DNA from 3 places in the Psychrobacter sp. ER1 genome. Region 3 is predicted to be linked to each of the others. Evidence: predicted binding sites of a transcription regulator. Region 3 holds the regulator's gene; each other region holds the start of a gene.
What was found. Region 3 encodes PhoB, which activates phosphate uptake and scavenging genes when phosphate is short. Its sites were predicted from a motif close to TGTCATNAANCTGTCATAA; they were not measured.
Positions count from the first base shown of each region.

Region 1 (4,996 bases), 500 kb from region 3:
AACCCAGGTATGATTGCGAGCTTCTCGCGTGCCTTTACTGAAGGCTTGAGTAAGCAACAAAGTGATAGCGAGTTTGCTGAAACCATTAATGCCTCAATTGAAGAGATTTATCAGGCGTCGAAAGTGTAAACGTAGTAAATAAAAACTCGCACATGAATCATGAGTAAATAAGCAAAAAAGCCCTACTAGATAAGTGTGCAAATACTTAAATAGTAGGGCTTTTCTTATTTCAAAAGCATAGGTTATTAACACTACACCTCTTTATATAACTGGCGTCCTTCGTTGTTATATTTCTTAGTCATCTCCGCCATGCCTTGGCGAATTTCCTCAGCAGTGGCTTCACCAACTTGTCCAACGAGCTCTGTATCTACCTCTTTGATTAGATGACCAGCGTCAGTTAAGTCGCCTGTTTGCGGCGTTACTTTTTGGTTGGCAGCAGCTTTATCCAGCCCTGCTGCATATTCACGCACGTTTTGAGTGATTTTCATTGAACAAAACTTAGGGCCACACATGGAGCAAAAGTGTGCCGATTTGTGTGCGTCTTTTGGCAACGTCTCATCATGATATTCACGTGCAGTATCAGGATCGAGCGCTAGGTTGAACTGATCATCCCAGCGGAATTCGAAACGGGCTTTAGATAGCGCGTTGTCACGTGCTTGTGCTCCTGGATGACCCTTAGCAAGGTCAGCAGCGTGTGCAGCGATTTTATAAGTAATAATGCCGTCTTTAACGTCTTTTTTGTTTGGTAGACCTAAGTGTTCTTTTGGCGTGACATAGCATAGCATCGCTGTACCAAACCATCCAATCATCGCAGCTCCGATGGCGCTAGTAATATGGTCATAGCCTGGGGCGATGTCTGTGGTTAATGGCCCTAAAGTATAGAAAGGCGCGTCAGCACATAGCTCAAGCTGCAAGTCCATGTTTTCTTTGATGCGGTTCATCGCAACGTGTCCAGGGCCTTCGATCATCACCTGTACATCGTGATCCCATGCCACTTTAGTCAATTCACCAAGCGTACGTAGCTCACCGAACTGCGCTTCATCATTGGCATCTTGCAAGCAGCCAGGACGTAGGCCATCACCTAGACTAAATGCCACATCGTACTGCTTCATAATCTCGCAGATGTCTTCGAAATGCGTATATAAAAAGCTTTCTTTGTGATGGGCTAGACACCACTGCGCCATGATTGAACCACCACGTGAGACGATACCTGTCAGACGCTTTGCGGTGAGCGGTACATAGCGTAATAGTACGCCGGCGTGAATGGTAAAGTAATCTACGCCTTGTTCTGCTTGCTCGATCAACGTATCACGGAATATCTCCCACGTTAGGTCTTCTGCGACGCCATCGACTTTTTCTAATGCTTGATAAATCGGTACGGTACCAATCGGCACAGGAGAGTTACGGATTAGCCATTCACGGGTTTCATGAATATGATTACCCGTTGATAAATCCATAATGGTATCCGCACCCCAACGCGTGGCCCACGTCATTTTGGATACTTCTTCATCGATAGATGAACCTAACGCTGAGTTACCGATATTGGCATTGATTTTTACCAAGAAATTGCGCCCGATGATCATCGGCTCAGATTCAGGGTGGTTGATGTTGTTTGGGATAATTGCGCGTCCAGCCGCCACTTCATCGCGAACAAATTCAGGGGTGATGATTTGAGGCGTATTGGCACCGAAGCTTTCTCCATCATGTTGACGCATATCGGTCAGTTCATGCTGCTTTTGCGTTTCGCGTATGGCGATATATTCCATCTCAGGAGTGATGATGCCACGGCGTGCATAGTACATTTGCGTGACGTTCTGTCCTGCTTTGGCGCGACGCGGTTTATCAATATGAGCAAATCTAAGATTGGCAGTGCTGATATCGCGAGCACGCGCTTGTCCGTATGAGCTAGATAGGCCGCTTAATTGCTCGGTATCACCGCGTTCTGCGATCCAGTTCTCACGCAATTTTGGCAATCCACGTGTGAGGTCGATATCGACATTAGGGTCGGTATATACACCTGAGGTGTCATATACATAAAACGGCGGATTATGCTCACCGTCTTTATCTCCAGTGCCACCTACAGGTGTATCAGCCAAGCTGATTTCACGCATCGGTACTTGGATGTCAGGTCTTGAGCCTTCGATATAGACTTTTCTTGAGGCAGGTAAAATACGGTGCAAGTCGCGTGCATCTTCTTCGAAACGGGCATCACTTGCGGCACGGTGAGCAGGGGTTTTTAACGCATCTGCTTTTTTATCTGCTTTGACGTTGGTCGTGTCAGCAGCATTTGAAGCAAGCGTTGAGTTGTCGGCTGGGTTATGCGTTTGGGCTTTCGGTGCAATTGAGGTGGTGTCTGCAGTAGTCATATGCTGTCCTAGCGTGTTGGTTTTTGAATAAAATCAACACCGCCAGTATCTGCGGGGGTAGGCATCCATCATCTAGACAAATTTATATCATGAACCCACAACTTCGACCAAAAAGTATCGTCGCGCATGGTGATCATCAAATATTGGACGCAGCTTTATATCCTCTCTTCTTATCTGTTTATGCATTACGCATATTAAGACAATAGTGACGATAAAAATGTATTTCTACGCGCCCTTTGTCATAAATAACAAAGTGCTTAAGACTTCCCTGCGTCGGTACTAACCGCATCAGGTTCGGCGGGTGATCTCTCAGCGAATGTATCAAGGCGACTACTTTGATAAAGCAAGTTTAATAAAGTGAGCCAAAAATACACCGCACCCCGAGTCTGTCAGTGTTGTAAATCAGCCTTCATACTAACAAAATTCTGTACCAACGGCTAATAGTATTTGGATACAAATATTCTGTGTCAAACACACGGTTCAATATTTTCGTGAATAATTTTTTTGAGTGTTGATAGATGAGGGTACTTAGTATTACTAGGTTGTAGACAAATTGTTCAAATATTATGTAAAGCGAATGAAGGATTCTAGAAGTTGTCATTAAACTGTCATAAAGATTTGGCAAGATAACACGCATATCACAAGCAATGCTTTTTTATACCGTTGTTAAACTTCAGGAGTCCTACATGCGTTATTCGTTATTAGCAGTGGCCGTCAGTTGTACATTAATGCTTACGGCGTGTAATAAGTCAACAGATACAGCGGAGCCAACTGCTGATACTAGCAGTAGCGCTGTGACAACAGCTGAAACAACCTCTCAGACAGCATCTTCTGCTACGTCAGATTTTAAATCTGCTGAAAATATCGCTATGAATATTACAGGTGCAGGTGCGTCATTCCCGCAGCCTATCTATGCGAAATGGTCATATGATTACAATGCTGCGACTGGTGGCCAAGTCAACTATCAGTCGATTGGCTCATCTGGTGGTATCAAACAAATTCAGTCAAAAACAGTAGACTTTGGTGCTTCTGATGCCCCAATGACGCCTGAAGAGTTAGACGAAGCAGGTCTGATTCAGTTCCCAACAGTCATCGGTGGTGTTGTACCAATCGTCAACATTGATGGCGTTGAGCCTGGTGCACTGAAGCTAGACGGTACGACTTTAGCTGATATCTATTTGGGTAAGATTAGCAACTGGAATGACCCTGCGATTAAGGCGATGAACCCAGATTTGACCTTGCCAGATGCCCCAATCACAACAGTATTCCGCTCAGATGGTTCAGGTACGACCTTCAACTTCACTGACTATCTTGCCAAGGTTTCACCAGACTGGAAAGACACTGTTGGCGTTGATAAAACCGTCAAATGGCCGACCTCTGCTACTGGTGCAGGCGGTAAAGGTAACGAAGGCGTTTCAAGCTACGTAAACCGCATGAAAAACTCTATCGGTTATGTTGAGTATGCTTACGCTAAGCAAAATAAAATGTCACATACTGCGCTGAAAAACGCAGCTGGTAACATCGTACAGCCATCTGCTGAGACGTTTGCTGCGGCAGGTGATATCGACTGGTCACAACAAGAAGGCTTTTATAAAGTCATCACCAACTCTGAAACTGACCAAGCATGGCCTATCGCTGCTGCGACCTTTATCTTGGTACATAAGCAACCAGAAAATCCTCAGCAAGTCGCTGGCGTATTGAACTTCTTTGACTGGGCTTATACCCAAGGTGATGACAGCGCCATGGAACTAGACTACGTACCATTCTCTGACACGGCAGTAGCCTTGTTCAAAGAGAAGTGGAACGAAGTGAAAGGTAGCGATGGACAGCCTGTCTACAAGCCAGCTCAGTAATTTGTTTTTGCTAAATACTATTTAGCAACTGACAAGTTATCCTCTCGAATAACTATTCTCCGGTAGTTATTTGAGAGGTTTTAACACAGCAAATTTGATGGATACATCTCGATAAATATGCTTACTCATACCGTTTAAGTTTGTTGTGTTAAGACCTGATATACATCTTTTTAATATTTCGATTCATCCCATTCAATGCTGAGACACTTATGACAGACTTAAGGTCCCAACTGGCTAAACAAAAACGTTACGACGCTTTATTTGTTAACTCTACTAAAGCGTTTGCCATACTCGTCCTCCTATCTTTAGGGGGCATTTTGGTGTCTCTAATTGTTGGAGCATGGCCGAGTATTCAAGAGTTTGGTTTGGGATTTTACACCAGCAATAACTGGGATACAGTCGCCAATGAATACGGGGCATTAGCGCCTATTTACGGTACTTTAGTCACGTCATTTATCGCTATTGTTATCGCGGTTCCAGTCAGTTTCGGTATTGCGATATTTTTAACCGAGATGTGCCCTAAGTTCCTCAAAAAACCACTTGGTATCGCCATTGAGTTGTTGGCTGGTATTCCATCTATCATTTACGGTATGTGGGGATTGTTCGTATTTGCGCCATTCTTTGGTGATCACATTCAGCCATGGTTTATTGAGCACGTCGGCCCTTTGCCTATTATTGGTAAGCTGTTTGCAGGTGCGCCTATGGGACTGGGTATGTTTACCGCTTCCTAGTACTGGCCATTATGATCATACCGTTCATCGCTGCCACCATGCGCGA
Region 1 is NZ_CP184640.1:102,995-107,990, forward strand. Features, by position in the region: gene ACOBWA_RS00485 (fructose bisphosphate aldolase) at 1-129, shown strand, start outside; gene thiC (phosphomethylpyrimidine synthase ThiC) at 252-2,366, opposite strand; TPP riboswitch at 2,615-2,759, opposite strand; gene pstS (phosphate ABC transporter substrate-binding protein PstS) at 3,053-4,219, shown strand; partial or broken gene pstC (phosphate ABC transporter permease subunit PstC) at 4,429-4,996, shown strand, end outside.
Region 1: pstS (phosphate ABC transporter substrate-binding protein PstS) is a predicted target of PhoB. The motif match lies at 2,962-2,980, and genes of this name have one in related genera.

Region 2 (4,996 bases), 430 kb from region 3:
CTGAGCTTCAACCACTTTGTCCCAATCGCTCAAATCAGCTTCAGGCACATCAAGACCGAAACGCTCACAAATTAGATCATCAAGATCTTGCTCGTGTAATGTGCGCGGTATCTGATAGATACTTTGTGCATCTTCACACATGATGACCGCACGCTCTTCAACGTTGGTAAATAGCGCAATTTTGCGACGGTTGTCTTGTGAGATATGATGGTCAGAGCGGCAGATTAAGATATCAGGCTGTAGACCAATAGAGCGCAGCTCTTTTACGGAATGCTGCGTTGGCTTAGTTTTGGTCTCACCCGCACTAGCAATATACGGTACTAAAGTAAGATGCATTAGCATGGCTCTATTACGGCCAAGCTCTACTTGCATCTGACGTACGGCTTCCATAAACGGAAGTGATTCGATATCACCAACCGTACCGCCAATTTCGATAATAGCGATATCATACCCTTCGCCACTGGCAAGGATTTTGTTTTTGATTTCATCAGTAATATGTGGAATAACCTGTACAGTACCGCCTAGATATTCACCACGGCGTTCTTTATTTAAAACATTTTGATAAATACGGCCACTGGTGAAGTTATTACTTTTACTCATTTTTGAGTGACGCAAGAAGCGCTCATAATAACCCAAATCTAAATCGGTCTCTGCGCCATCTTCAGTGACGAATACTTCACCATGCTGAAACGGGCTCATTGTACCTGGATCAACGTTAATATACGGATCCATTTTGGTCATCGTGACAGTCACGCCACGTGCTTCTAAGACCGCTGCAAGAGAAGCTGCGGTGATACCTTTTCCTAGTGAGGACACTACCCCACCGGTCACGAATATAAACTTGGTCATAGTACTCTGTCGGTAATTGGTAAAGAAGGATTTTACTAAAAATACGCCATAAAATATAGGGCAAAAATGCAAACTGTCTGAAACTCTTATAGTTTCGTGCTGGTAGCAAACATTTTTCTATTATTAAAACGCTACGCAACAAAAAACTCACCCCGAAGGATGAGTTTTTTTAATTTAAACTTAATAAAGAGTAAGATTAGAATTTATATTCTAGACCACCGCCGATAGCGAGTAGATCGTAGTCATCACCACGAAGGTCAGCTGAGTTTTGACCAACATAAGCATGAGCAATCATATTAGGCTTATAAGCATATTCACCACCAACTACGATTTGATCAGAATCAGCGTCATCATAGCCAAGCAAGTTGTCAGTGTTATTGTATTGAATATAAACAGCAGCTGGCTTAGCGAAGTTATTTAGGCCCATCTTAGCACTAACAACTAGACCTTTTTCTTTATCATCGCCTCTGTTAGCTGCATCACTATCAAAATCAGCTACTTGATATAGAGCGCCAAGTACTACAGGAGCTGCCATGTACTTGCCTAGATCAACAGTAGCCGTACCACGGATTAAGTCACCAGAAAGGTTAACATCTTTATCATAAGCAACACCAAATGTAACACCAGTACCAGCATCATACATTGCTGCAGCAGCAAAGCCATTGTCACGATCACCGCTATCAGAGACAAAAGACTCATCAGCTTTATACATAAGTGCAACATCTAACGGTAGGTTGTTATATTTAGGCGCTTTCCAGATAACTGAATTATTACGGCGACCGCTATCAACCATGTTATAGCCGTTTTCGTTTTCTTCAAGCTGATTTGAGCCTAGGTTATCCCAAAAACCACTACCAGCAGTCACAACGTTATTTACGTAATCAACAACTGATGTATTACGACCAACGCGGAGTTCACCATAGTTATCATTATTCAAGCCTAAGAAAGTATCACGGCTTTTGAATGCAATATTGTTATCATCACCATCATTACCATCAATATTGATACCCACTTCGTACTGATAGATTACATCAGTATTAGCAGTAATTGCTTCAGAACCCTTGAAACCAAGACGTGAAGAATATGAGTTGACTTGGACGGCGTCCATATCGTCATCAGTACGAGACTCATCATCTAAATTAACGTAGTCCATACCGACAAATGCTTTACCATAAACGGTTGGTGCTGCATTGGCTGCTGATACAGATAGGGCTGCGATTGCTGTAGCTAAAAGTAGTTTTTTCATGGGGTATCTCCACTTTACAATTGTAGTAATGAGCAAGCTGTTATTAGCTGGCGCCCATAATGGTATCGTCACAAATCCTCAAAGATATAATGTGTAACTGGCTACCGAGATTAGTCAGAAACAAGTGTGGCGAAGTTCTATTACAGTAAGATGAAAAAAACCATGATTTACATAACTGGGATTAAAAAAGTAACTGCCATGTAATCTTTAGTTTTTATCCTTCCATTGCGTAACATCCGTTACCAAACTCATACTTCGAATACAAGCATAACAACTTTGACATAATTTGCAACATATTTTTTTGCCTTTTCGATACAACTATTATCAAATAACAGACCCTTCATTTTATTTGAACGATTGTTAAAAAACTTCCGCTTACTCAATTAGATACGGATAATATTGGTTAATATGATTACTAATATTCTTAAATTTTTATAATAAACATCGAATAATAGTCCAAAATAAAGCGCTATTTACTAAAAATAAATAGCGCTAATTAAGAAGTTAATAATCTATTTGAGCAAATTTATCAGTTACAAACGAGCAAGACTGACTGGCATACTTGCTCATCAAGTATGCTCAAATACCTGTCATATTTAGTCTATTGTTCTAAGCGTTTGCTTTAAGATCCAAACGTGCTTGATGCAACAATGGCTCAGTATAACCACTAGGCTGTGCGCGGCCTTTGAATACTAAATCACAGGCGGCTTTGAATGCATAAGAGCTATCGAAGTTATCTGCCATTGATTGATAGTCATCATCGCCTGCATTTTGCTCATCGACGACCTTGGCCATGCGTTTCATCGTATCCATCACTTGCTGCTCACTAACCACGCCATGATGCAACCAGTTAGCAATATGTTGGCTTGAGATACGCAAAGTAGCACGATCTTCCATGAGACCGACATCGTTGATATCAGGTACCTTGGAGCAACCAACGCCTTGATTTACCCAGCGTACGACATAACCCAAGATACCTTGAGCATTGTTTTCAAGCTCTTGCTGCTTCTCTTCATCAGTCCAGTCGGTATTTTTCGCTAATGGAATGGTCAAGATGTCATCCAAGCTAGCACGCTCGCGTGATTTTAGCGTGTCCTGTACATCAGCCACGCTCACTTGATGATAGTGTATGCTATGCAAGGTAGCGCCCGTTGGTGATGGTACCCACGCAGTGCTGGCACCAGACTTAGGATGAGCGGCTTTAGTATCCATCATCTCTTTCATTTCATCAGGCTTAGCCCACATACCTTTACCAATTTGCGCACGACCTTGTAGGCCTGTCTCTAGACCGATATCGACGTTCCACTGCTCGTAAGCAGGCTGCCATGCTTGCGACTTCATCTCGCCTTTTGGTACAAATGGACCTGCATTCATGCTGGTATGCATCTCGTCACCAGTACGGTCTAAGAAACCTGTGTTAATAAAGATAACCCGTTCTTTGGCTTGGCGGATTGCTTCTTTTAAGTTGACCGTCATACGGCGCTCTTCGTCCATGATGCCGATTTTAAGCGTATTGCGTTCTAGACCTAACAGATCCTCTGATGCATTAAATAAGTCATTGGCCATTTTAACTTCTTCAGGGCCATGCATTTTTGGCTTCACGATATACATTGAGCCTTGACGCGAGTTTGATAGCTCGTTTTTGCCTTTAATATCATTAAGTGATAATAGGGGCGTGATTAGGCCATCCATTAAGCCTTCAAATATTTGCTCTTGACCATCACCTAGATCGACTAAGATGGCAGGGTTCTGCATTAAGTGACCGACGTTATGGATTAATAATAGTGAACGACCCGGCAAGATCAGCTTGCCACCGTCTGGTGTGTTATATTCACGATCTGGGTTTTGCTTACGTGTACGGGTTTTACCACCTTTTTCAAAGGTTTCTTGTAGGTCGCTATTCATCAAGCCAAGCCAATTACGATAGACTTCGACCTTCTCTGCTGCATCTACCGCAGCGACTGAATCTTCACAATCCTGAATGGCTGTCATGGCTGACTCAAGGAGTACGTCCTTGATGTTTGCTGGATCGTCTTTACCCACTGGATGGTCGCTATCGATTTGAATCTCAGCATGCAAGCCGTTGTTCTTTAACAGTACACCTGTAGGAGCTTCAGCGTCACCGACAAAACCGACAAACTTAGCCGTATCTTTTAGCTCAGTACTGCTATCACCTTGTACGACCTCGAGCTTGCCATCGACTACTTTAAAACCAGTCACATCATTGTAAGAACCTGATGCTAATGTAAAGTGCTCATCTAAGAACGCTTTAGCGTAAGCGACAACAGCAGCACCGCGAATAGGATTATAGCTACCACCCGCTTCTTGACCATTTTCACTACTGATAACATCGGTGCCATACAAAGCATCGTATAAGCTACCCCAACGTGCGTTGGTCGCATTAAGCGCATAACGAGCGTTACGAACTGGTACGACTAGCTGCGGCCCTGCGATGTGCGCGATTTCGTCATCGACGTTTTTGGTATCAACCGTAAACGCTTCGCCTTCAGGTAGCAAATAACCAATCTCTTGCAGGAATGTCTTGTAAGCTGGATAGTCTATTTCGCCATCTTTTGCAGGATTATCTAAGTGCCATTGGTCAATCTGTGCTTGAATCTTGTCACGAGTCGCAAGCAACGCTTTATTGCGCGGGGTAAACTCTTTAATAACCTTTTCGAAACCTGACCAATAATCGTCTGAATCCACACCGACTTTCGGTAATACTTCGTTTTCAACAAAGTCATATAACTGCTGATCGATGGCAAGACTGCCTTTTTGAATACGATTGGTGTTAGAAGACTGGCTCATATTGTTATCCTTATCTGTTCGTGAGGGGTACTAATACTGAGTTGTGACAGTAACTGTTTAAGAGTTTTTAATCTTGTGAGGTTTAAACGTTCA
Region 2 is NZ_CP184640.1:2,468,702-2,473,697, forward strand. Features, by position in the region: gene ACOBWA_RS11455 (CTP synthase) at 1-849, opposite strand, end outside; gene ACOBWA_RS11460 (porin) at 1,046-2,095, opposite strand; gene ACOBWA_RS11465 (malate synthase G) at 2,705-4,903, opposite strand.
Region 2: ACOBWA_RS11460 (porin) is a predicted target of PhoB. The motif match lies at 2,233-2,251, and genes of this name have one in related genera.

Region 3 (4,996 bases):
AGCAACTGAGTCTATTGCAACAAGAACTGCCGACCGAAAACAGCTTACCCAGTCCACTACCAGAACGAAACCTGACAGACACTTGGGGTGCAGCACGTAGTCAAGGCCGCTCCCACGAAGGCATCGACATCTTTGCGCCGCGCAATACTCCGTACAGTCGACCACGCAAGGCGTAGTAAGCAAGGTTGGTGAGAACACATTGGGTGGACGCGTGGTTGTGGTGGTAGGGCCTGGTGGCGCAGGACATTACTACGCTCATCTAGAAGACTATGCTGACATCTCTCCCAATGATTGGGTCAATCAGGGCGACGTGATAGGTTATGTGGGTGATAGCGGTAATGCAAAAGGAACACCGACACATGTACACTATGGTATCTATATTAATGGCAGTGCGGTCAACCCTTATCCGCTTTTGCAAAAGGATTAACGGATACAGAAAAGTATGTCGTTAACCTAATTTGAAATAGCACTGAGCTGATATTAGTTAAAAAACTTAAGCCGAGAAACGCACGCTAATACAGACCAGAAATCATATTAATTGGCTGTGACGGATCTGACGTAGTTTGAGGGGAATACCACACTAAATGTCGACCCTTCCCCTTCTACTGAATCGATTTGCAACTGCGCTTCGTGCTGGTGCAATACGTGTTTTACAATCGCTAATCCCAACCCTGTACCACCTGTTGCACGGCTACGACCTTTGTCGATACGATAGAAACGCTCTGTCAAACGGGCGATATGCTCTGACGCAATACCGATCCCATCATCTTCGACCGCGAAACGGCAGCCATCAGACGTCCTTGTCCAGCTGATAGTGATATTGCCACCCTTCGGCGTATATTTGATTGCATTGATTACCAGATTGGATAGCGCACTATTCAAGTACATCTCTGACCCATACAGCCCATCGTACGTATCTATATGCAAATGAATGATATGTTTATATGCTTGGTTGTAGGCCTGTGCATCGTCGTAGATATTGGTCAGTAACTTAGTCATATCTATGTAATGCAGCTCGTGTGACTCTTCAATTTCAATCTTAGACAGTAGCAGTAAGTCGTTCACGATTCTGTTCATACGGGCAGTTTGCTGGGTCATCAGCTCAAAACCGCGACGCCATTGCGGCGGCATATCTGGTTGATCGGAGAAGTTTTCCAAATAGCCCATCATTACTGTTAATGGTGTCCTAAGCTCATGCGAGACATTTGCTACAAAATCCTGACGCATTTGCTCTAAGTGCCGCAGGCGGGTCACATCATATACAAACAGCAGTTTTTCATCACCGAAAGGCGTCAGTTCACACTTCAAGTAGCGACTAGGATCTCGCCATGATTCTATATGTACGCCATCGTTAGGTATCGTTGTACCTTCATAATACTGGCGGAACTCAGGTACAGTGATAAAGTCAAAAATATTTTGACCTTTATCCTCTGGCTGTAGCAGCAATAAGTCTTGTGCCGCCTGATTCCACCACTCTAGGCCATCATTGTTGTTGAGCAAAATCACTGCATCGCGCAAGGCTCGTAGTGCACTGCCGATTTTTTTGAGTTGCTCCGCTGTGTTTTGAGTAGATATTTGCTCTAGTAAAGCTGATTGCTCACTTTGTGCTGGCGCTATCTTGTCCATTTCTTATCCTTACCACTATCCGCGGCCTTTATATTGCTGCGGCATTATTTGTACAAGATTAACTTGGCTCAATCAGGCTAGAAAATCGGTAGCCTGTTCCACGTACCGTCTGTATCAATGTATCACAGTCATAAGGTCGCAGTAATTTACGTAGACGTTTGATATGCACATCGATGGTTCGGTCTTCGATATATACATTGCCGCCCCATACCTGATCGAGTAGCTGCGTTCGTGTATAGGCGCGCTCAGGGTGGCTCATAAAAAATGCCAATAGGCGATACTCTGTGGGCCCAACATCAACGATTTTACCAGCAGCTGTCACGCGCTGACTCTTAGTATCTAGACTTAACTGTCCAATTTCGATAGGTTTATCACTGCTCATCGCGCTACTGCGTCGTAGTACGGCTTTGATTCTAGAAATCAGTTCACGAGTCGAAAAAGGCTTGGTCATGTAGTCATCTGCCCCTGCATCAAGACCATGCACCTTACTGTCTTCTTCACTTTTTGCCGTTAGCATAATGACTGGTATTTCAGAGAGTAGCTCATCGTTTTTGAGCATACGACAAAAATCCACACCGCTCTTGTCACCAGGCAACATCCAATCTAACAGTATCAGTGACGGTCTATGATCGACCACTTGCTGATGCGCCTCTGACACATCTGCCGCTTGCAAGCTATCAAACCCAGCCATCTCTAGCGTCATGACAACCATTTCACGAATCGCAGGTTCATCTTCAACAATCAAAATTTGCTCATTATACATAGGACATTCTCGGTGTTAGCGGACAAAATCTAGCATGTAAAAGGCGATATATACTCACCAGTCTCTACCTATTAAACGGATTAATTATGACAGCTTGATGACACTCTAAAATCAGATTTCTAGTAAAAAATTGAGCGGCCCATCATTGACGCTCGACACTTGCATATCAGCACCAAACTGACCAGTTGCCACGTTCGGGTGCTTAGTTTTGGCATAGTCGACCAGTTTTTCAAATAATGCTTGTGCCGCAGCAGGTGCCATCGCACCACCAAAGTCTGGACGGCGACCTTTGTCTGTTTTTGCCATCAAGGTGAATTGTGAAACTAATAATAGCCCACCACCGACCTGCTGAACGTTTTTATCCAGTTTACCAAATTTGGCAGGATCTTCGTCATTTTCAAAAATGCGATAGGTCAGTATTTTGTCAATCATACGCTGGGCAGCGGCAAAATCGTCTTCATGCCCCAAGCCAATATATGCCAATACCCCATGCTCAATTTCACCGATACACTGCTGGTCGACGACCACACTAGCCTGCTTCACCCGTTGTATGAGTGCTTTCATTTACTAATTCCTTAACAGATTATGGCCATACAATAATATGCTGTCCATGATAAAATACCGTCATTAACTTAACTATTATTAGGACGTGTTTGATATTCACAAATAGGTACTGCGGATCGCTAAAACTGTTCCAGACAAGGCGTAAAACGACGATAATGCTCATGCCTTATCTAGATTTACAACGTAGTATGGCGCAATTTTAGCCACTGTCAGTGCCATGGTCGAATTTCCAACACGCCCCTATTACATTACACCTTATTTTGGTAGCCTTATTATGAATGTATTTACCACCTTACAACAGCTTGTGCCGCAGCAAAAGCTCAGTAAAGTCGCTGGACGTTTGGCCGCCAGTCGTCATCCTTATGTCAAACGCACCTTTATCCGTAGCTTTGCCAAAGCTTATAATATCAGCTTAGACGAGTACGAACGCCAAAGCCTTAACGCTTATGAAAGTTTTAATGACTTTTTTACCCGCGAGTTAAAAGAAGACGCTCGTACTATCGACGCCACGGCAAACGGTATCGTGAGCCCTGCGGACGGTATTATCTCTCAGCTAGGACAAATCGAAGACCATAAACTACTACAAGCCAAAGGTCGTCACTATGATGTCGGCCAATTACTTGCTGATAGTGAAGATGGCAGTTATTTCGCTGATGGCAGTTTTGCGACTATCTACTTAGCGCCTAGTAATTATCACCGTGTGCATATGCCATTTACTGGCACATTGACCAAGACTCGCTATGTGCCTGGCACCCTGTTTTCAGTCAACAATACTACGGCGGCTAACGTGCCGGACTTGTTTGCGCGTAATGAGCGTCTGGTCTGTATGTTCGATACCAAGTACGGCAAAGCAGCTGTCGTAATGGTTGGTGCTATGATCGTCGCTGGTATCGAAACCGTCGCCACTGGCAAAATTACCCGCACGGATGATATACAGGAAGCGGAACACGATATGCAGTTTGCGGCAGGCGAAGAGCTTGGACGCTTCTATCTAGGCTCAACGGCTATCGTAGTATTACCAAAAGCAGCGAAGGCTGACTGGCTAGATAGTATGCAAGCCAATAGCGTCGTGCAAATGGGTCAATTGCTAGGAATGGCAAACGCTCAATAGCACACCTGTATAAGAGTACTGAAAATATCAGCCCAGTTAAGCATGAATCATCATGCTTAACTGGGCTTTTTTATGCCTGTTACTTATGCAGATTTACGCATCAATCAGCCACCCTTGCTGAGTTGCGTATGCAATATTACGTGTGAGCCAATCATGGATAGGAGGAAAGCTGTCTTTGATAAATGTATGAGCACCCGCCACCTGCGATCGCGTAACGCCAAGCTCAATCCACGTTTTACCATCAGTATTTAGATTGAGTAGAAATGGCAATAAGCGATCGACCACTCTGAGTAACTGACTCTCTTTGCTACTTCCTGTTTCTTGCGCTTCCCACACCTCGCTTAAATCACTAATGCCATTGCCTCGCTCACGTTGCAATCTGGCAATGCCTGCACGCTCTTCGACGTGTGCATCAGTACGCGTATCGGCATATAAAAAAGTATCGCCCGCATCAATCTCACCCAAATCATGAACCAGTGCCATCTTCAGCAATTTTTCATGATTGACGTCTAGCGCAAATAATTCAGCAATCGACCAACAGGCCATCGCTAAATGCCAAGAATGTTCGGCAGAGTTTTCTTTGCGAGTGGTCTGTGTCACATAGCTGCGGCGATTCACGCGTTTGAGCGCATCTAACTCCAATAAGAAATGAGTGACATCATCAATATCGATATGTGAAGTAGATTCGGAATTAATGAGTGATATAGAGCTGGCTTGCGACATTATTTTTTCTCTGGTTTTCTCTAGTTATTGGTTTAATGCTTATAAGTTCTAGCAATTTTAAGTTTCATTGCTCAAGGTATTATAGTTAGTTTGATATCTAGCAATGGTCAAAAGACTATTACCGTTACCAAAAAAATAGCGCTTATTTTACCAAGCGCTATCTATTATAAATTAGAAGATAAATGGTTAAATTGACATTTATCCAAGCC
Region 3 is NZ_CP184640.1:2,897,898-2,902,893, forward strand. Features, by position in the region: partial or broken gene ACOBWA_RS13480 (M23 family metallopeptidase) at 1-427, shown strand, start outside; gene phoR (phosphate regulon sensor histidine kinase PhoR) at 535-1,626, opposite strand; gene phoB (phosphate regulon transcriptional regulator PhoB) at 1,685-2,389, opposite strand; gene dtd (D-aminoacyl-tRNA deacylase) at 2,501-2,953, opposite strand; gene asd (archaetidylserine decarboxylase) at 3,228-4,064, shown strand; gene ACOBWA_RS13505 (HD domain-containing protein) at 4,158-4,787, opposite strand.